DNA from 3 places in the Stenotrophomonas sp. YJH_SMC_46 genome. Region 3 is predicted to be linked to each of the others. Evidence: predicted binding sites of a transcription regulator. Region 3 holds the regulator's gene; each other region holds the start of a gene.
What was found. Region 3 encodes HrcA, which represses chaperone genes, less so after heat shock. Its sites were predicted from a motif close to TTNGCACTCNNNNNNNNNGAGTGCNAA; they were not measured.
Positions count from the first base shown of each region.

Region 1: the regulator HrcA is predicted to act here: its motif matches at 3,130-3,156, upstream of rpoH (RNA polymerase sigma factor RpoH).
Region 2: the regulator HrcA is predicted to act here: its motif matches at 5,057-5,083, upstream of AC5P8C_RS06825 (co-chaperone GroES).

Region 1 covers NZ_JCAFTO010000002.1:351,194-358,419, reverse strand. Annotated here, with positions in the region: gene purD (phosphoribosylamine--glycine ligase) at 1-282, shown strand, start outside; gene AC5P8C_RS06645 (DUF2247 family protein) at 432-914, opposite strand; gene AC5P8C_RS06640 (RHS repeat domain-containing protein) at 923-1,894, opposite strand; gene rpoH (RNA polymerase sigma factor RpoH) at 2,243-3,118, opposite strand; gene ung (uracil-DNA glycosylase) at 3,397-4,110, opposite strand; gene AC5P8C_RS06625 (response regulator) at 4,107-4,949, opposite strand; gene ftsX (permease-like cell division protein FtsX) at 4,957-5,904, opposite strand; gene ftsE (cell division ATP-binding protein FtsE) at 5,907-6,593, opposite strand; gene rhlB (ATP-dependent RNA helicase RhlB) at 6,738-7,226, opposite strand, start outside.
Region 2 covers NZ_JCAFTO010000002.1:392,151-399,376, reverse strand. Annotated here, with positions in the region: gene AC5P8C_RS06855 (3-deoxy-7-phosphoheptulonate synthase) at 1-542, opposite strand, end outside; gene AC5P8C_RS06850 (hypothetical protein) at 801-1,061, opposite strand; gene AC5P8C_RS06845 (DUF6616 family protein) at 1,167-1,505, opposite strand; gene AC5P8C_RS06840 (DNA alkylation repair protein) at 1,553-2,293, opposite strand; gene AC5P8C_RS06835 (MarR family winged helix-turn-helix transcriptional regulator) at 2,290-2,790, opposite strand; gene groL (chaperonin GroEL) at 2,989-4,638, opposite strand; gene AC5P8C_RS06825 (co-chaperone GroES) at 4,723-5,010, opposite strand; gene AC5P8C_RS06820 (endonuclease) at 5,323-7,113, shown strand; gene cutA (divalent-cation tolerance protein CutA) at 7,182-7,226, shown strand, end outside.
Region 3 covers NZ_JCAFTO010000003.1:586,954-594,179, forward strand. Annotated here, with positions in the region: gene AC5P8C_RS12345 (SGNH/GDSL hydrolase family protein) at 1-122, opposite strand, end outside; gene AC5P8C_RS12350 (LysR family transcriptional regulator) at 221-1,138, shown strand; gene recN (DNA repair protein RecN) at 1,249-2,910, opposite strand; gene hrcA (heat-inducible transcriptional repressor HrcA) at 3,026-4,090, shown strand; gene grpE (nucleotide exchange factor GrpE) at 4,154-4,669, shown strand; gene dnaK (molecular chaperone DnaK) at 4,851-6,773, shown strand; gene dnaJ (molecular chaperone DnaJ) at 6,928-7,226, shown strand, end outside.

The sequences.
Region 1 (7,226 bases), on a different contig from region 3:
GTGCTGGCGGCCAAGCCATATCCGGAAGCGCCCATCACCGGTGACGTGATCTCCGGCCTGGATGAGGTGCCGGCAACGGCCAAGGTGTTCCATGCAGGCACGACGCTGGACGCGCAGGGCCAGGTGCTCAGCGCCGGCGGCCGCGTGCTGTGCGTGGCTGCACTGGGTGGCAGCGTGCGCGACGCTCAGGCGAACGCCTATGCAGGCGTGGCGAAGGTGAGCTGGGCCAATGAGTTCCATCGCACCGACATCGGCTGGCGCGCGATCGCACGCGAGGGGTGAGACCTGGTAGATCCACTACACAGCTTCCTGCATGGAACCAGATCACGGATTCTGGGAGTCTTCACCGTCCTCGGCATGGAAGCCGGGACGGTGCGCTTCGGGAAGAAGCGACGCACGTCAAGCGAAGGAAATTACGCTGAGTGAATCTGCTACTTCGCCGAGTCAAGATAACGCTTCCAGTTCTCGAAGAGCCGCGCAACATTCTGCTCATGTGAGTGCGCAGCCGGATCATACCCATCAGAAGCTGGCATGTACCTGACAAAGCTCTCCAGAGACTCCGGGTAATCAAAATCAGCGTAGATCCTCTCAACCTCTCCGAGCGGATCAGCAATCTCATCGCGCTTAGCGTAAGCGTCCGCGAGAAATGCAACCAGCCATCTTCTGAAAATCTCATCCTCGTTTGAGTTCTTGTCGAATGCCGCCAACTGCGCAGCTACGCTATTACGCTCATCGGGAAAAGCCCCTTCAAGTCTTTCAATCAAGGAGTTCAGATTGAACTTCTCTTCCAGTCCCTTCTGCTCCGACGCGCAGTGCTTCGCAACCTCAAAGTCAATCAGATGGCGCCCCAGTGCCCACGCCACCTCGGTCTGACTCCAGGGCCCATAGGGTTGAATACAGTCATACGTTCTCATGTAGACACTCACTTCTTGTTTGGTATTCCGTTCATGCTGCCACCTTCCACAAATCTTTGATGGGTCAAGTCGCCAGCCTTGTCGACTATGTATTCAAACCGACCAGCCTTTCCATTGAGTTCACCGGGTAGCTGAGTCAGAGTGCGAACCACGCCGTCGCCTCCTGTCAATGGAGTATGAACACCTGCTTCTGCAGCGGTCTCTCGCATAAAGGTCGCTGAATTGTGCCCAGCGTCCGCTTTGAGTGCACTTCCAACAGGCCGGGAATTCAAAAGTGCCCGACCTTCTGCACTCAGAGCTTTGGATGCCGCAACACCTGCTCCACCGGCACCTGTAACTCCTGCGATATCAGCAGCGATACTGGTAGCTGCCGATACGACACTTGGATTGGCCATCGCAACCATGCCAGCTTCGATCAGCACTGGGGCAGCCATTGCCGCTGTAACGGCGATCGCGGCCGGTCTCATCGGCTCGTATACGGCGCCATTTCCGGCAGCAATATCTCTCCGATGCTGCTCAACGAATCGCTCTGCGGCCTGCCTTCCATCCGCATCGACGAACCTGTACGGATTCCCGTTCGCGTACCGATACCGATTGAACTGCTCAACTGGCATTTGGTGAGCGGTGACTGGGTCTACCGACAGAAACACGCCCAATTGTGGATCCATGTAGCGCTGTTGCATGTAGCTCAGCCCTGTAGCCGAGTCGCTCACATGTCCGGCGTACCCAGGTCCATCCGTGACCTGACCGCCTACCACGGCCCCGTAGGGCTCGTAGTCATATCGCTTGATGACGTTGCCGTTGGCATCGCTTTCCGCCACAACCGAGCCGAGGGCATCAGTGTGAATGTATGTGATCGTTGTCTGGGCGATTGCGGATGGTGACAGGCCAAGGCCCATTAGCAGCACGCAGCACAGCCAGACGCCTATGGCACCCAGCTTGCGAGTTCGATCTTCAAATCCCCCGAGGCGGGTCGACACACCGCCTGCAGTTCCCCCGAACCTGCGCATCATTCCAATCCATGAAAGAGCCTTGAAGCAAGGCTTGGCATTCATAGCACAGGAAGGCAGTCATCGGAGTCCAACTCCAGGACTGAGGCCAGAGGGACCATTCTGAATTGGACCAGGCCCTTGGCTATAAACCTCTCGAGGGATTGAACGGCTACCGGAAGCGCATGACTGCCCGCCATGGGCTGGTACTACTGAAGCAGCCGATCAGCGGCCCGCATTACCAACAGCCATGCCGGTCAAACGAAAAGCCCCGACCAACGCCGGGGCTTTTCATCAGAACGGGGGCCGGAAACAGGAACCGAACCAAAGATCTATGCCTTACGCGGTGAACAGCGCCTTCATCTTCTTCAGGGCATTCGCCTCGACCTGGCGGATGCGTTCGGCCGACACGCCGTACTCGTCTGCCAGTTCCTGCAGCGTCACCTTGCTGTCGGCATCCAGCCAACGGCGGCGGATGATGTCACGCGAACGCGCATCCAATTCGGCCAGGCCTTCGCGCAGCAGCTGCATCTGGTTGTCTTCGTTGTCCTCGCGCTCGTAGGCCATCGACGGGTCTTCATCATCGGCAACCAGGAACGCAGCCGGCGACGGCGGTGCGTGTTCGTTGTCCTCGTCGGACGGCGCATCGAAACCGATATCGCGGCCGGACAGGCGCGACTCCATTTCCATGACCTCGCGCTCGGACACGTTCAGATCCTTGGCCACCGCGCTGACTTCCGCCGCGTTCATCCAGCCCAGGCGCGTCTTCGACTTGCGCAGGTTGAAGAACAGCTTGCGCTGCGCCTTGGTGGTGGCGACCTTCACGATGCGCCAGTTCTTCAGGATGAACTCGTGCATTTCGGCACGGATCCAGTGCACGGCGAAGGAGACCAGGCGCACGCCCATGTCCGGGTCGAAGCGCTTGACCGCCTTCATCAGGCCGATGTTGCCTTCCTGGATCAGGTCGCCCAGGGCGAGGCCGTAGCCGTTGTAGCCGCGGGCCACGTGCACCACGAAGCGCAGGTGCGAATGCACCAGCTCGCGGGCGGCGTCCAGATCGTTGCCGTCGCGGAAGCGACGGGCCAGGTCCTGTTCGTCATCGACCGACAGCACCGGAATCTGGTGCACGGCACCGATGTAGGCGTCCAGCGAACCGAGCGCACTGGGAATCGGGAGATTGTTTGCCACAAGGGCAGTAGAGGTGTTCTGGCTCATAGGCACCCATCTTAGCAGTCCGGGATTTGGACTGCTAAAGGAGGAAAAAGTTCCAGCATCCTATTGATGCAACACTGGTCCCAAACAGAGCCCTACCGTAGCGCGATTTGATGACAGTGGCGAGCACGCTTTTCGGGATTCACAATCCCTTGGAATTCAAGCAATTACCCACCGGAAACCGGCCGAATCGGGTCAAGCGGAGCTGAACAGGCCATCACGAAGGCCCATTCAGGGCCGGAAACGTTGCCCGACGTTCAGCCAGGGCCGGGCGCCCGTGCTCAGAGCGCCGAATGTGGTGGAAGCGACCAGTCGATCGGGGCCTGCCCGCGGCGCTGCAGGTACTCGTTGGCCATAGAGAAATGCCGGCAGCCGAGGAAGCCTCGGTGGGCCGACAGCGGCGACGGGTGCGGCGACTTCAGCACGCGATGGCGTCGGGTGTCGATCACCTTGCCCTTCTGCTGCGCATAGGCGCCCCAGAGCATGAACACCAGGCCTTCGCGTTCGCGGTTGAGCACGTCCACCACGTGATCGGTGAAGCCTTCCCAGCCACGGCCCTGGTGCGCACCGGCCTTGCCCTCTTCCACCGTCAGCACCGCGTTGAGCAGCAGCACGCCACGCTGCGCCCACGGAATCAGGCAGCCGTGGTCCGGGCGCGGGATACCGAGATCGCTCTCGATCTCCTTGTAGATGTTCAGCAGCGACGGCGGCACCGGCACGCCGGGCGGTACCGAGAAACTCAGGCCGTGGGCCTGGCCGCGCCCGTGGTACGGGTCCTGGCCGAGGATCACCACCTTCACCTGCTCGAACGGCGTGGCGTCAAACGCTGCGAAGATCTGCGGCCCGGGCGGGAACACCGCCGCACCGCTGGCCTTGCGCTGGCGCAGGAAGGCCGACAGCTCGCGCATCTGCGGCTGCAACAGGTACTCACCGACGTGCTGCTTCCAGCTCGGTTCCAGCTGGATCGTCGGGGTGTCGGTTACTTCATCGGTCATCGCAACAAAGGTCCATCATTCAATCGAGCCAGGCGCAGCTGGAACAGCACCTTGGTGACCAGCAGCCGCTCTTCGATCGGCTTGAGCACCAGGTCGTTGGCACCGGACTGCAGCAGCCCGGTCTGGTTGTGGGGGTTGCCGTCGCCGGTCATCACCAGCACGGGCAGGCGGCGCTTGCCGTAGCCGAAGTCCACGCGCACGCGCTGCACCACGTCGCGGCCGCTCAGCTCGCCCTTCAGGGTGACGTCGGTCAGCACCAGGTCGATGCGGTGGCGGCTGCGGCCCAGCGACTCGGCGGTGAGCAGGGTGAAGGCCTCTTCGGCGCTGACCACGTGCAGCACGTTCAACTGCTGCCGCTCGAGCATGCGCTTGGTGGCCTCGGCCACTACGCGGCTGTCCTCGATATAGAGGATGGTGGCGCCGGGGATGGTCTGCGGCTGCACATAGCCACGGATGAAGGTCGCCAGCGCTTCATGGCCCAGGGATTTGTCGAAATAGTCGGTGACGTACTCGGTGAAGCGGCGCTGCTCCAGGTGCTGCTGGGCGTCGCCGGAAACCACGATCACCGGCACATAGGCCTGTCCGGCCGCTTCGCGGACCATGCGCGCCAGCGCCAGGCCGTCGCCATCACGCAAGGTCAGCGAGGTCGTCACCAGGTCCACCGGGCCCTGCGCCAGCGCCTGCTGCGCGTCTTCGATGCTGTCGCAGCCAATCACCTCCACGCCCGGCAGGTCGCGCTGCAGGACGTCGGCGATCAGCTTGCGGACCAGCTTCGAGCCATCGACCACCATCACCCGCGTCGCGGGCCCTTCAAGGTGCTTCAGCGCTTGCGGTTGCATGCCGGTCTCAGGTATCGGTCGGGCGGGTCTGGCGGAGGAAGTGGCCGGTCACCAGCCAGGCACCCAGCCAGCCCAGCAGCAGCGTGCCGAGCAGGACCAGGCCACCATGCAGCAGGTCCAGGCCATGCAGCACGAACGGGCTGCCATAGCTGCGCGAGAGTTCGGCCAGCGGCACGCGCAGCGCGGCACCGGCGGCGCCGATCAGGGCCAGTGCAACCGCGCCTGCGCCCAGGCCATACCACGCACCCAGATACAGGAAGGGGCGGCGGATGAAGCCATCGCTGGCGCCAAGCAGCTGCAGCACGCCGATCTCTTCGCGGCGCGCCTGGATGTCCAGGCGCACCGTGTTGCCGACCACCAGCGCGGCACCCGCGCCGAGCAGCACCGACAGCACCTGCACCAGCCGCGCGCCGAACGCCAGCCAGGCATCCAGGCGCTGGCGCCACAGCGCATCGTGCTGCACCAGGTCGGCCTCGGGCAGGCTTTCCAGCGCGCGCGCCAGGCGTGCGTCGTCCTTGCCCTGGCCGGGGGTGATCACCAGCAGCGAGGGCAGCGGATTGTCGTTGAGCGCATCGATCGCCTCACCGAGGCCGGCATCGCGCAGTTCCTGCAGGCCCTGCTCGGGCGTGCGCACGTTCACTTCGGCCACGTCGTCGCGGTCGCGCAGCTGGCCGGCCAGGCGCAGCGCGCCGGGGCCATCGACGTTGCCCTTGAGGAACACGTTGATGTCGCGCGATTGCTGCACGCTGCCGGCGAACTGCTTGAGGTTGTCCAGCGCGATCGACAGGCCCAGTGGCAGTGCCAGCGCCAGCGCCATGACCATCACCGTCAGCAGGGTCGCCCACGGCTTGCGGCAGGCGCGGCCGAGGCTGAACACCACGCTGTGCACGTGGTGCTGGAACCAGACGCCCACGCGCGAGGGGGCGGCGGCTTCGCTGTTTTCGTTCTTCGCCATGGTTACTCCGCCAGGTCCTGCGGCGAGATGTCATCCACCAGCCGGCCGTGGTCAAGGATCAGCACGCGCTTGCGCATGCGGCGCAGCAGCGGCAGGTCGTGACTGACCACCAGCACGCTGGTGCCGCGCGCGGGCAGCTCGGCGAACAGAGCCATGATCTCCGCTGCCAGGGTGGGGTCGAGATTGCCGGTCGGCTCATCGGCCACCAGCAGCTTGGGCTCGCCGACGATCGCGCGGGCGATGCCGACGCGCTGCTGCTCGCCGGCCGACAGCTGCGAGGGCAGCGCCTTCTCGCGATGGCCCAGGCCCATCCGCTCCAGCACCGAGCGCACGCGCTTGCTGATGTCGCCACGGCGGGTGCCGCGCAGGATCAGCGGCAGCGCCACGTTCTCGGCGATCGAGCGGTCCATCAGCAGCCGGTGGTCCTGGTAGACCGCCCCCACCGCGCGTCGGTGGCGCGGCACGTCGCCGCCGCGCACCTTCAGCAGGTTGCGCTCGTCGAACACCACCGCGCCGCGGCTGGGCCGCTCGTCGAGGTGGATCAACTTGAGCAGCGTACTTTTACCCGCACCGGAATGGCCGGTGACGAACAGCATCTCGCCCGGCGCAACCTCGAAGCTGACATCGGTCAGCGCCTCGTGGCCACCGGCGTACTGTTTGCTGACATTGTCGAAGCGCAGGACACTCATGCCCCGATTATGCAGGACCGGCGCGACGTCGTGGAGACGGTGGGTGCCACCGGCCCCGCCTGGTGGGTGCCGACCGTTGGTCGGCACACCTTTCAAAGCCACCCGACCAACGGTCGGGTGCTACCCGCTGATCGGCAGCGCCGATCAGCTGCCCGACAGCATCCGGCGGATCTTGCGGCCGATGCGGGTCAGGAACGAGTCACCGGTATCGGCGGCGGTACGCACCGGCTTGGCCACCACCTGCACCGGGGTCACCGGGCTGGCGCCGTTGCCGGCGTTGGCCTGTACACCCTCGGTACCTTCGACCGGACGGCCGTGGCGACGACGACGGCGCTTGCGCGGCTTGTGCTCACCGTCCACCGTGGCTGCCGGTGCGCCTTCGGCACGCGGCGGGCGCGGCGGACGCGGGGCCTGGGCGGCGGCGCCTTCGGCACCGGCAACCGCGGCGGCAGCGCCCTGCTCGCCTTCCACGCGCGGCTTGCGCGGGCCACGCGCACGGCGTTCGCCGCTGCGTTCACCGTCGCGACTACCGCGGCCACCACCACTGCCTGAGCGGCCGCCGCTGCGGCCACCGCCCCGACGCTCTTCCTCGGCGGCGCGGGCTTCGCGCGCTTCGCGGAAGATCTGGCCGAC
Region 2 (7,226 bases), on a different contig from region 3:
CACGACAACCCCGAGGCCAACTCGCGATGCACCTGGCTTTCAGTGGTGCGTGCGCCGATCGCGCCCCATGCCACCAGGTCGGCGATGTACTGCGGCGAGATCACGTCAAGGAACTCGACACCGGCCGGCAGGCCCAGCTTGTTGATGTCGCGCAGCAGGCCGCGTGCGATGCGCAGGCCCTTGTCGATCCTGAAGCTGCCGTCCAGGTCCGGATCGTTGATCAGGCCCTTCCAGCCCACCGTGGTGCGCGGCTTCTCGAAGTACACGCGCATGACGATTTCCAGCTCGCCGGCCAGCGCATCGCGCAACGGCTTCAGGCGATGCGCGTACTCGATGGCGGCTTTCGGGTCGTGGATCGAGCACGGGCCAACCACCACCGCCAGACGGTCGTCGCGGCCGTGCAGGATCTGGTGCAGGGCCGCGCGCGAGGCGCTGACGGTGTCGGAGGCTTCGTCATCGCAGGGCAGCATCGCCAGCAGCTGGGCAGGCGGTGTCAGCGGTTCGATGGTGCGGATACGCAGGTCGTCGGTGTGCGGGGGCATTGCGGGAGATCTCCGGAACGTTGGGGGTCCCCAGCGTGGCGGCATGAAAAAAGCCGCCAGGTTCGCTGGCGGCTTTCGGGAATGCGTCTGAAGCTTTCTTCAGGGTGAGCGCAGTCCTTCCTCCGCCAGTGGCTTCGGAAAGTAATACCAGTAAAAACGGGTAGCGGCTGCGTTCATGGGATCTATTGATAGCACAGCTTTTTCGCAGTGCAAAATGTTTCATCCGCAACTGGGACGCTGCCCGAGCGCAGCGGCGGGCTATCGGCTGCCATGCACTTCAACGTCCAGCAGCAGGCCTTCGTGGATATCGGCCCAGCGCTCCAGCACCCGATCCAGCTCCTGCCGGGCCTCGTCCAGCTGCTCGGGGTTGAGCAGGGAGCGTGCGGTGTAGAGGTCGGAGACCAATCGACGCAGGGCCGATTCCGGGATGGCCACCGACGGGTTCTCCTGCCCCGGCAACTGCAATGCCGGGCACTCGCCAAGCGGACCGAACAGCGTGACCTCGAGCTTGCTCTGCATGATCAACGTCCCTGCGGATGGACATGGGCAACGCACTGTTTACCGTGTATCGGTGACAGGCGCATGTGCCGCCCATGCCGGGGATCGCAGGCCGCCGCCGTACCACTAGAGCGCGGCCAGGTCGGCCAGATGCTGGCCCATGCTGTTCACCTCACCGATGGCATGGGTGGTGGTGAAGTAATCATGCCAGCCGGTGGCGGCGATCCCGGCCACCAGCGTGTCGGCCGCTTCGCGGCTGGCGCAGTGCCAGACCGCATAGAACTGCTCGCCGCTGCCATGCGGCACGTCGGTAGCAATGCGGCCCATGGCCAGCGGCCTGATGCTTTCCGGGTCGAAACGCTGCATGCCCTCGCCGATGCGGGCGAAGAAGGCGGTGCGTTGTCCGGGCGAGAGCGCCGTCCAGGCGGGGGTGGCGGTGTAGAGCTCGATGAAGGTGTGGGGCATTGCGGTTCTTCCTTGAGGTTCATGGGATTGCCGGCCAGCGGCCGCCATTACCGCAGTGATCGCATGGCGCGTTTGCGGATGTAGGCGTTGGCATCGCTGTGGTGCTCGCGTTGCCAACGTGCGCACAGCCCACGCAGCCATTGCGGCTGCGTCTTGCCGGCATCGTTGAGCCAATTGCCGACGGAGTCCTGCACATAGCGCTCGGGGTCGTCGGCCAGCGCGTCCAGCAACGGCATTGCGTGTTGGGGCTGCTGCTTGAACAGCGCGATATGCGTAGCCCAGACGCCCCGGGGACGCAGCGCCTCGCAGGCGAAACGGCGCAGGTACGGCGATACTTCCTGCGTCCACGGTTGCAGGTACCCAAGCGCCTGCAGCGGTGCAGCAACGATGTCCGCGCGCAGTGCCAGCCAGGCCCATTCGCGCACGCCGAAGTGCGGGTCATCGGCCAGCGTTCGTATCGCCTGCAGCTTCCCTGCCAGGGGCGTGCCGGCGTCACTGCCGATCAGGTAGCAGGCCCAGCCACGCACCGTATCGGAGGCGTGGCCCCGCCACTGCGCGGGATCGCCCTGTCCGCTGTCGCGCAGCAGGCGGGCGGCCAATGCCATGCGCTGGGTGATGCCCTTGCCTGCGGCGTCGCGCATGCGTTGCAGTGCGTCCGGTTCGAGCACAGGTGCCACGACGTGCAGCAGTTCGGCGAAATCCACCGCCAGGCACTCGGCCAGGTGGGTGGCGGCGACGCGACCGGTGCTGAGCGCACGCAGGCGTTCGGCCGCAATGGGCGCGCTCATGCAGCGGATTCCCGCCCGGCATCGGTGTGCTGCCAGACCTTGTGCAGCAACCGTGAAAGCTGCTGCTGTTCGTCGGCCTCCAACCCGTTGAACAGGCCCCCGATCCACTGCGTGTGCTGCTCGAACAGCGCCTCGGCGAGGCGTGTCCCCTGTGCGGTCAACACGATCCGCAGGCGGCGGCCATCTTCGGCATCGCCGTGGCGCTGCAGCAGGCCTTCGCGCTGCAGGCCGTCGAGCAGGCCACTGATGGTGGCGCGGGTCACGCCGGCACGCTCGGCCAGCTCATGCGGCGGCAGCGAGCCACCGGCCCCGTGCAGCAGGAACAACACGATGAAGCGGCCTTCGCTGAGGCCATGCGGTGCCAGCCGTGCGGCACAGTCGTGGTCGATGGCGGCAGACAGTGACAGCAGTTGGAAGCACAGGCGCAGCTGGGCCAGGTTTACCTCGCCGCGGCGCGCAGCTTCCTTGAGCAGAGCGGTGTGTTTTGCTTCCAGCATGCCGGCCACCATGTGATTAGGCGCCTAATCATAATCGATTTTCGCCCATGGAACCACGCTGTGCGGAGCATGCGGGGCCGGGTCCGGCCAAGCCCGCGCATCGCCCAAAAAGAAAAACCCCGCCTTGCGGCAGGGTTCTTCTCTACAACGGGAAGGTATGCCGACCCAGGGCCGGCATCCCAATGCCAGGGCGAGGACTTAGAAGTCCATGCCGCCCATGCCACCCATGCCGCCCATGCCACCGGCGCCGCCCATGGCCGGCTCGTCCTTCTTCGGAGCTTCGGCCACCATGGCTTCGGTGGTGATCATCAGGCCAGCGATCGAGGCGGCGTTCTGCAGCGCCGAACGGGTCACCTTGGTCGGGTCCAGGATGCCGAACTGCAGCATGTCGCCGAACTCGCCGGTGGCCGCGTTGTAGCCGAAGCTGCCGGTGCCTTCCTTGACCTTGTTGATGATGACCGACGGCTCGTCACCGGCGTTGGCAACGATCTCGCGCAGCGGGGCTTCCATCGCACGCAGGGCAATCTGGATGCCGTGGTTCTGGTCTTCGTTGGCGCCCTTCAGACCGGCCAGCGCGGTGATCGCGCGGACCAGGGCAACACCGCCGCCCGGGACCACGCCTTCTTCAACGGCTGCACGGGTGGCGTGCAGGGCGTCGTCGACGCGGTCCTTCTTTTCCTTCATCTCGATTTCGGTCGAGGCGCCGACCTTGATCACGGCAACACCGCCGGCCAGCTTGGCCACGCGTTCCTGCAGCTTCTCGCGGTCGTAATCGGAGGAGGTGTCCTGGATCTGGGTCTTGATCTGCGCCACGCGTGCATCAACGTTGGCCTTGTCGCCGACGCCGTCGATGATGGTGGTGTTCTCCTTGGAGACCTGCACCTTCTTGGCGCGGCCCAGGTCCTTGATGGTGGCCTTTTCCAGCGACAGGCCGACTTCTTCGGAGATCACGGTGCCGCCGGTCAGCACGGCCATGTCTTCCAGCATCGCCTTGCGACGGTCGCCGAAGCCCGGGGCCTTGACGGCCACGACCTTGACGATGCCACGGATGGTGTTGACCACCAGGGTCGCCAGCGCTTCGCCTTCGACTTCCTCGGCCACGATCAGCAGCGGCTTGCCGGCCTTGGCGACGCCTTCCAGCACCGGCAGCAGGTCACGGACGTTGGAGATCTTCTTGTCGTGCAGCAGGATGAACGGGTCATCCAGGTCAGCGGTCTGCGACTGCTGGTTGTTGATGAAGTACGGCGACAGGTAGCCGCGGTCGAACTGCATGCCCTTGACCACGTCCAGCTCGTTGTCCAGGCCCGAGCCTTCTTCAACGGTGATGACGCCTTCCTTGCCGACTTCCTTCATCGCGTCAGCGATGATCTGGCCGATCGACTCGTCCGAGTTGGCCGAGATGGTACCGACCTGGGCAATCGCCTTGTCGTCGGCGGTCGGCTTGGAGATGTTCTTCAGCTCGGCGACGGCGGCCGACACGGCCTTGTCGATACCGCGCTTGAGGTCCATCGGGTTCATGCCGGCGGCCACGGCCTTGGCACCTTCGCGGATCAGGGCCTGGGCCAGCACGGTGGCGGTGGTGGTGCCGTCGCCGGCGTCGTCGTTGGTGCGCGAAGCAACTTCCTTCACCATCTGCGCGCCCATGTTCTCGAACTTGTCAGCCAGTTCGATTTCCTTGGCGACGGAGACGCCGTCCTTGGTGATGGTCGGGGCGCCGAAGCTCTTTTCCAGCACGACGTTGCGGCCCTTCGGGCCCAGGGTGGCCTTGACGGCATTGGCGAGAACGTTGACGCCGCGCACCATGCGCGAACGGGCATCTTCACCGAAACGGATATCCTTGGCAGCCATGTGCAGTTACCTCATCTGGTAGCGCCGGGCCATGCCCGGCGGCTGGGTGTTGGAATCAGGGGATGGAACAGGTCGCGCCGGGGCTCAGCCGATGACGGCGAGCACGTCGTCTTCGCGCAGGACCTTGTATTCGACGCCTTCGCTCTTGTACGAGCTGCCGGCGTACTGGCCGTAGATGACCTTGTCGCCGACCTTCAGCGACGGCGCGCGCACGTTGCCGTTGTCCAGCGGCTTGCCCGGGCCGACGGCCACGACCTCACCCTTGGTGGACTTTTCCTTGGCCGAGTCGGGGATGACGATGCCACCGGCGGAGATTTCGTCGGCTTCGATCGGCTTGACCACAACGCGGTCGTGCAGCGGCTTGATGCTCATAGGAGACCTCTTAAGTGATTGATTGGTCTAAAAAAGTCCGGCGATGTTAGCACTCGCCCCAGGCGAGTGCCAGAACCGCACGTGAAGAAACCCGACAACGTCGGGAGCAGGGCAGAGATGGAGCCCCGCCGCCCCCTTTCAAGGGCCGAATGAAAAAAATTTTTCCACCCGCGCGCCTCGGCCAGGGCGTCGGTCCAGATCAATTTCGGTGACAAGCGTCGCACTGTCAGACATCTGACGTTCATTTACGACAAAGTGTCACTGGATCGGCCTTAGGCTCGGTCCGGCATTCCCAATCACAAGGAGGAGTCGATGCGATTGCTGTCCCCGCTTGCCGCTGCCTGCCTGCTGGCGCTGGCCGCTGCGCCGGCCCAGGCCGAGGTCTTCATCAACGAACTGCACTACGACGACAGCACCGCCGCCGGTGACGTCGGCGAAGCGATCGAGGTCGTAGCCACTGCCGGTGAGGACCTGTCCGGCTACCGCCTGTACCTCTACAACGGCAGCAATCCGTCCGCCGCCACCGTCTATGCCAACAACCCGGTCCCGGCCGGCACCGCCGCCGGCTGCGGCAGCGCCACCATCGCCGTGGTCAGTTACCCGACCAACGGGATCCAGAACGGCCCGACCGACGGCATCGCCCTGGTCGATGCCAGTGGCAAAGTGGTCCAGTTCCTCAGCTATGAGGGCGCCATCACCGCCTCCGGTGGCCCTGCCGCCGGCATGACCAGCCAGAACATCCCGGTAGCCGAGACCAACAGCACCGCGCCGGGCACCTCGTTGCAGCTGACCGGCAGCGGCAGCCAGTACACCCACTTCACCTGGGCCGAATCGGCCGGCCAGACCTTCGGCAGCTGCAACAACGGCCAGACTTTCAGCGGCGGTGGCACGCCAGGCCCGAACACGCCGCCGTCGGTGTCCACCACCACCCCGGCGCAGGGCAGCAGCACCTTCCCGGCTGCGGCCGATCTGGAAGTGGTGTTCAGCGAAACCGTGAACCTGGCCAGCGGCGCGTTCGCGCTGAGCTGCGGCACCTCCGGCAGCGTGCCGCTGACCTTCCCGGCCAGCGGCCGCAGCGTGAAGCTGTCCACCAACACCGCGCTGGTGGCCGGTGAAGCCTGCCGCTTCGACATCCGCGCCGCGCGCATCACCGACCTGCTGGGCGCGCACCCGGCCGCCGACAGCCGCATCGCCTTCACCGTGGCCAGCACCGGCGGCAATCCGGACCCGGGCAACCCGGGCGTGCCGGCCGGCTACTACTCCAGGGTCAACACCAGCAGCCCCAGCCAGCTGCGCTGCTCGCTGCACGCCACCATCAAGGGCCATACCGCCTACCCGTACAGCGGCTCGGGCACCAATACCTGGACCATCCTGGAAATCGCCGACGAGGATCCGAACAACCCGAACCGCATCCTCGATGCCTACCGCAACCGCAGCTACGCCAAGGTCAGTGATCGTGCGGGCACCGGCAGCGGCCTGACCTACAACCGCGAGCACACCTGGCCGAACTCGCTGGGCTTTGCCAGCACCACCGGCGACAAGGGCCTGCCCTACGCGCCGTACACCGATACCCACATGCTGTACCTGACCGACGCGCAGTGGAACGCCGACCGCGGCAACAAGCCGTTCGGCAGGTGCGATGCCAGCTGCGGTGAGCGTGCCACCGAAGCCAACAATGGGCAGGGCGGCGGCAGTGGTGGCTATCCGGGCAACTCCAACTGGGTGCGCACGCCGGACGGCAACACCGGCACGTTCGAGGTGTGGGGCAAGCGCAAGGGCGACATGGCGCGCGCGGTGATGTACATGGCGATCCGCTATGAGGGTGGCAAGGATGCGGCCACCGGTCAGTCCGAGCCGGACCTGGAGCTGACCGACGACCGCAGCAAAATCGTCAAGACCAGCAGTTCGCCGGCCTACATGGGCCTGCTGTCGACGCTGATCGACTGGCACCTGTCCGATCCGCCGGATGATGCCGAGCGTGCCCGCAATGACGTGGTCTACAGCTTCCAGGGCAATCGCAACCCGTTCATCGACCACCCCGAGTGGGCGACCCCGGCCCTGTTCACCTCGGCCAAGCCAGCCACCTGCCAGCTGGCCAACTGACCGCGCAACGCTGCGGTCCACTGCCGCCGCCGGGCCCTGACCCGGCGGCGGCCCTATACTCGACGGTCATGTCGACCGTCGATCCCGTCCTGCTGCTGTTGACCACCTGCCCG
Region 3 (7,226 bases):
GCGCCCCAGACCGGTTGCGGGCTGGCCTGCCAGCTGGCGACCCAGTGCGGGGCCGTGGCCGCGCTGGCAGCGCCGGACAGGGCAATCAATGCGGCGGCGGTGAACTGGCTCAAGCGGTTCATCGGGCAATCCCGGGAAGGAGGAATCGCCATGGTGATTCTCCGGCCATCTGTGAACTAGACTGCGCATGGATAATCATCTGTGAACTGGATTCATCGTCATGGCGCGACCCGACATCAACCGATCCGGCGAGCTGGAAGTGTTCGTGCGGGTCATCGAGACCGGCGGCTTCTCCGCCGCCGCGCGCACGCTCGACATGACGCCGTCTGCGGTGAGCAAGCTCGTGGCACGATTGGAGCAGCGGCTGGGCACGCGACTGCTGCTGCGATCCACCCGCCAGCTGCAGCTGACCCCGGAAGGCTGCGCGTTCTACGAGCGGGGCCTGCGGGTGCTGGCCGATCTGGAAGAAGCAGAGCGCTGCGCCAGTGCCCATGCCGAACCGCGTGGACGCCTGCGGGTCAACTCCAACGTGCCGTTCGGCCAGCATTTCCTGTTGCCGCTGCTGCCGGCGTTCCTGGCGCGCAACCCGCAGGTGGGGGTGGACCTGACCCTCAATGATGAAGTGATTGACCTTCTGGAGCAGCGCACCGACGTTGCGGTAAGGGCCGGTCCGCTGAAGAGCTCCAGCCTGGTGGCGCGACGGCTGGGCGCGACGCGGATGATGATCGTGGCCGCGCCGGCGTACCTGCAGCGGCACGGGATGCCGCGCAACGCCGACGAACTGCAGTCGCACAACCGGCTGGACATCGGCCACGCGCGTGCGATGCAGGGCTGGCCGCTGCTGCAGGAGGGGCGAGAGCGGATGGTGCTGCCCAGCGGCAACGCCCGTGCCAGCAACGGCGATGCACTGCGCCAGCTGGTGCTGGGTGGTCTGGGCATGGCCCGCCTGGCCGCGTTCCAGGTGCAGGACGACGTCGCCGCCGGGCGCCTGCTGCCGGTGCTGGAAGAGGCCAATCCGGGTGACCTGGAAGAAGTGCACGCCGTGTTCCTGGGGCAGGGCGGTTACCTGCCGCTGCGGGTGCGCGCGTTCCTCGATTTCCTGGTGGAACAGGTCGATCTGACGCAGCCACGGGGGTAGGGCCGGCCGCTGGCCGGCAACCTCACGATCTTCGCCCACCCGTGTTGGGTTGCCGGCCAGCGGCCGGCACTACCGCGCGGAAGCCGGGCCTATGCCCGGCTCGGGCGGCGTTACACCTGCAGCAGCTTGCGTGCGGCGGCGCGCGCTTCCTTGCTCACTTCCACGCCACCCAGCATGCGCGCCAGCTCTTCTTCGCGCGCCTTGCTGTCCAGCTTTTCCACGGCGCTCTGGGTCATGCCTTCCACCGGCGCCTTGCTGACCCGGTAATGGGCATGGCCCTTGGAGGCGACCTGCGGCAGATGGGTCACGCACAGCACCTGGCGCTTCTCGCCCAGTGCGCGCAGCTTCTGGCCGACGATGTCGGCCACCGCGCCGCCGATGCCTGAATCCACTTCGTCGAACACCATCGTCGGCACCGCGTCCAGATCCAGCGCGGCCACTTCAATGGCCAGCGAGATGCGTGACAGTTCACCGCCCGAGGCCACCTTGCGCAGGGCGCGCGGCGGCTGGCCGGCGTTGGCGGCGACCAGGAACTCCACGCGTTCGGCGCCCTGCGGATCGGGCTTGCCGGCGTCCTGGGGTTCCAGCTCGATCAGGAACTGGCCGCCGCCCATGCCCAGCTCGGCGATGATGCCGGTGGTGGTGGCCGACAGTTCGGCGGCGGCGCTGCGGCGGCTGGCGGTCAGCACTTCAGCCTGCACGCGCCAGGCGGCGGCGGCCTTGTCGATCTCGCCGGCCAGGCGCTGCAGGCGCTCGTCGGCGCCGCGCAGTTGCTCCACTTCGGCATGCATGCGCTCGCGTTGCGCGCCCAGCTCGTCCATCGGCACGCGGTGCTTGCGGGCCAGGTCGTGCAGGCGGCCGAGGCGGCGCTCGTTCTCCTCGAACTGTTCCGGGTCGGCATCCAGATCGTCATGCACGCGGTCAAGCAGCGACAGGGCTTCGTGCAGCTGGATCGAGGCATTCTCGATCAGGCCGTCCACCTCGCCCAGCCGTGGGTCGTGTTCGATCAGGCGCGACAGCTCGTGGCGCACCTGCTGCAACAGGTCCAGCGCGGAGCTGCCGTCGTCACCGTTGAGCTGGTTGCTGGCCGCCTGGCAGGCACTCAGCAGGGCGCTGGCGTGGGCCTGGCGACGGTGGCTGGCGCCGAGTGCCGCGATCGATTCCGGCTCAAGGTCTTCCCGGTCCAGTTCGCGCAGCTGGTGCTCGAGGAAGCCGATCCGGTCACTGACGTCGCCCTGTTGCGACAGCGCCAGCGATTCATCGACCAGTGCCTGCCAGGCCGCGGCGGCGCGCCGTACCTGGCGGCGTTCGTTCTCGTTGCCGGCATAGGCATCCAGCAGCGCCAGCTGCGACGGGCGCGTCAGCAGGGCCTGCTGTTCGTGCTGGCCGTGGATCTCCACCAGCAACGAGGCCAGGTCGCCCAGCTGGGCCAGGGTCACCGGGCGGCCGTTGATCCAGGCCCGGGAACCGCCGTCGGCGCGGATCACGCGGCGCAGCTGGCATTGGTCCTCGTCGTCCAGCTCGTTGTCGGCCAGCCACTGGCGCGCAGCCTGAAGCTGGTCCAGCACGAACTCTGCGGAAAGCTCGGCGCGGGCGGCGCCATGGCGGACCACGCCGCTGTCGGCGCGCAGGCCGGACAGGAAGCCCAGCGCGTCGACCATCAGCGACTTGCCGGCGCCGGTCTCGCCTGAAACCACGGTCATGCCTGGCCCGAACTCCAGTTCGGTAGCGCGGACGACGGCGAAATCCTTGATCGAAAGATGTCTGAGCATGGGTAAGGGGGTATCAGCAGCCGCGCAACGCTAGCACGCGGGCGCGCGAGGTCCAATGACTTGCCAAGGTGATGCGCCGCCATTATCTAGTGTCCGTGTCTCACAGGTTGATTCCATGCACGGTTCTCCCGACCAGCTTGCCCCGCGTGCGCGCCATCTGCTGCGCACGCTGATCGCGCGTTATATCCAGGACGGTGAGCCGGTGGGCTCGCAGACGCTGGCACGCGTGGCCGGGCTGGAGGTCAGCCCGGCCACCATCCGCAACATCCTCGGCGACCTGGAGGACCTGGGCCTGCTGGCCTCGCCGCATACCTCGGCCGGGCGGGTACCGACCGCGCACGGCTACCGGGTATTCGTCGACAGCCTGCTGCAGATGCAGCCGCCGGGCGAGGGCGAGCTGGCCCGGCTGCGCCAGGAGCTGGCCGGCGGTGGCAGCACCCAGGCCCTGCTCGGCAGCGCTTCGGAACTGTTGTCGGCGATGAGCCACTTCGTCGGCGTGGTCAGCGCCCCGCGGCGGGAGCAGTTCGCCTTCCGCCAGATCGATTTCGTGGCGCTGGACGGACGGCGGGTGCTGGCGATCCTGGTGTTCGCCGACAACGAGGTACAGAACCGGGTCATTGAGACCCGCCAGGAGTTTGCGCCGGGGCAGCTGGAGCAGGTCGCCAACTACCTCAATGCGCATTTCGCCGGCCTGCCGCTGGCCGAGATCCGCACCCGCCTGCTGCTGGAACTGCGCGATGCCCGGTCCGAACTGGAACAGCTGCTGGCGCACAGCATCGAACTGGCCGAACAGGCCCTGCAGCCGCCGGCCGACGACATGCTGGTGGCCGGCCAGACCCGGCTGATGGGGGTGCAGGACCTGTCTGACCTGGAGCGCCTGCGCGAACTGTTCGAGCTGTTCTCCAGCAAGCGCGAGATCCTGCAGCTGCTGGAGCGGACCATCCAGGCGCCGGGCGTGCGCATCTTCATCGGCGAGGAGACCGGGATGATGCCGCTGCAGGGCGTCTCGCTGGTCACCGCCCCGTACACCGCCAACGGCCAGGTGCTGGGCGTGCTGGGCGTGATCGGTCCCAAGCGGATGGCCTACGACCGCGTGATCCCGCTGGTCCAGGCCACGGCCGATGTGCTCGGCGCGGCCTTTTCACCGGCCTCGCGCACGCCGGGAACATCCGACGCTTGAAACGCAGCATCCCGCCCACACTAGGGTGGTTGGAGGCGGAGTTTGACCGCCAGGGACCCAGACATGAACCACGAACAGCCAGATATCGAATCCCAGCAGAGTGCCGCCGATGCGGCCGCCACCGCCGGCGTCAACGACGAAGTCGAGCGCCTGCGCGCCGAAATCGAACAGGTCAAGGCCGATGCCCTGCGTGAGCGCGCCGACCTGGAGAACCAGCGCAAGCGCGTTGCCCGTGACATCGAACAGGCCCGCAAGTTCGCCAACGAGAAGCTGCTGGGCGATCTGCTCCCCGTGTTCGACAGCCTGGACGCCGGCCTGAAGGCCGCCGGCGACGACCCGCACCCGCTGCGCGAAGGCCTGGAGCTGACCTACAAGCAGCTGCTCAAGGTCGCTGCCGACAACGGCCTGGTCCTGCTGGACCCGATCGGCCAGCCGTTCAACCCGGAACACCACCAGGCGATCAGCCAGGCGCCGACCCCGGGCGCCGCCCCGGGCAGCGTGGTGACCGTGTTCCAGAAGGGCTACCTGCTCAACGAGCGCCTGCTGCGGCCGGCGCTGGTGGTGGTGGCCGCCGAGTGATCCCGCAGGGCCGGGGCGGCGGACAGACCCGCCACCCGACCCGACGCTGAACGCGCCGGATGACCGGAAACACAGCGTTCGGAGGATGGCTTGAATGTTCCACGAGCCTCCCCCACATCGTATTCATCCACCGGCCGAACGGCCGGACTGACCCCAACAAGCATCCTCAGGAGTCTCCCCCATGGGCAAGATCATTGGTATCGACCTCGGCACCACCAACTCGTGCGTGGCGATCATGGACGGCGGCAAGGCCCGCGTCATCGAGAATTCGGAAGGCGATCGCACCACCCCGTCGATCGTCGCCTACACCAAGGACGGCGAAGTCCTGGTCGGTGCCTCGGCCAAGCGCCAGGCCGTGACCAACCCGAAGAACACCTTCTACGCGGTGAAGCGCCTGATCGGCCGCAAGTTCACCGATGGTGAGGTGCAGAAGGACATCGCCCACGTCCCGTACAGCATCCTGGCCCATGACAATGGCGACGCCTGGGTCGCCACCAGCGACGGCAAGAAGATGGCCCCGCAGGAAATCTCGGCCAAGGTGCTGGAGAAGATGAAGAAGACCGCCGAGGACTTCCTCGGTGAGAAGGTCACCGAAGCGGTCATCACCGTGCCGGCCTACTTCAACGACAGCCAGCGCCAGGCGACCAAGGACGCCGGTCGCATCGCCGGTCTGGACGTCAAGCGCATCATCAACGAGCCGACCGCGGCTGCGCTGGCCTACGGCCTGGACAAGGGCGACAACAAGGATCGCAAGATCGTGGTGTACGACCTGGGCGGCGGCACCTTCGACGTTTCGGTGATCGAGATCGCCAACGTCGACGGCGAGAAGCAGTTCGAAGTGCTGGCCACCAACGGCGACACCTTCCTGGGCGGCGAAGACTTCGACAACCGCGTCATCGAGTACCTGGTTGAAGAGTTCAACAAGGACCAGGGCATCGACCTGCGCAAGGATCCGCTGGCCCTGCAGCGCCTGAAGGACGCTGCCGAGCGCGCCAAGATCGAGCTGTCCAGCGCCCAGCAGACCGAAGTGAACCTGCCGTACGTCACCGCTGACGCGTCGGGTCCGAAGCACCTGAACATCAAGCTGACCCGCGCCAAGCTGGAAGCACTGGTGGACGACCTGATCAAGAAGTCGATCGAGCCGTGCCGCGTCGCCCTGAACGATGCCGGCCTGCGTTCGAGCGACATCAGCGAAGTGATCCTGGTCGGCGGCCAGACCCGCATGCCGAAGGTGCAGCAGGCCGTGACCGAGTTCTTCGGCAAGGAACCGCGCAAGGACGTCAACCCGGACGAAGCCGTGGCACTGGGTGCGGCGATCCAGGGCGGCGTGCTCGGCGGCGACGTCAAGGACGTGCTGCTGCTGGACGTGACCCCGCTGTCGCTGGGCATCGAGACCATGGGTGGCGTGTTCACCAAGATCATCGAGAAGAACACCACCATCCCGACCAAGGCCTCGCAGGTGTTCTCCACCGCCGAGGACAACCAGTCGGCCGTGACCGTGCACGTGCTGCAGGGTGAGCGCGAACAGGCCCGCTTCAACAAGTCGCTGGCCAAGTTCGACCTGTCCGGCATCGAGCCGGCCCCGCGCGGCCTGCCGCAGGTGGAAGTGTCCTTCGACATCGACGCCAACGGCATCCTGCATGTGTCGGCCAAGGACAAGAAGACCAACAAGGAACAGAAGGTCGAGATCAAGGCCGGTTCGGGCCTGTCCGAGGAGGAGATCGCGCGCATGGTCGCCGACGCGGAAGCCAACCGCGAAGAAGACAAGAAGTTCCAGGAACTGGTGCAGGCCCGCAACCAGGCCGACGCCCTGATCCACGGCACCCGTAGCGCGATCACCGAGCACGGCAGCAAGGTCGGCGGCGATGTCATCGGCAAGGTCGAGGCAGCGCTGGCTGACCTGGAAACCGCGATGAAGGGCGACGACAAGGCACAGATCGAAGCCAAGTCGAAGGCACTGGAAGAAGCTGGCCAGTCGCTGTTCGCCGCTGCTTCGGCCGACCAGGGCGGTGCCCCGGGTGCCGACGCCGGCAATGCCGGCAAGGCGCAGGACGACGTGGTCGACGCTGAGTTCACCGAAGTCAAGGACGACAAGAAGTCCTGATCCGGACCGACGCGGGACGCTGGCCACCAGCGTCCCGTTGTCGCATCAGGGTCCTGACCGCCCACCGGCGTGTCGGGGCGCCCGACGCAAGAGCGGACCTGGTTCCGCTCTTCCGCTTTGACGAATCCCGACGTTCCGGAACCCGATTCACGATATGAGCAAGCGCGATTACTACGAAGTGCTGGGCGTTGCCCGCACCGCCACCGACGAAGAGCTGAAGAAGGCTTACCGCCGCTGCGCGATGAAGTTCCACCCGGACCGCAACCCGGGTGATGCGGCGGCCGAGGCCTCCTTCAAGGAGTGCAAGGAAGCCTACGAAGTACTGTCCGACGGCAACAAGCGCCGCATGTACGACAGCCACGGCCACGCCGCGTTCGAGCACGGCATGGGCGGCGGTGGTCCGGGCGGCCCGGACATGAACGATATCTTCGGCGATATCTTCGGCAACATCTT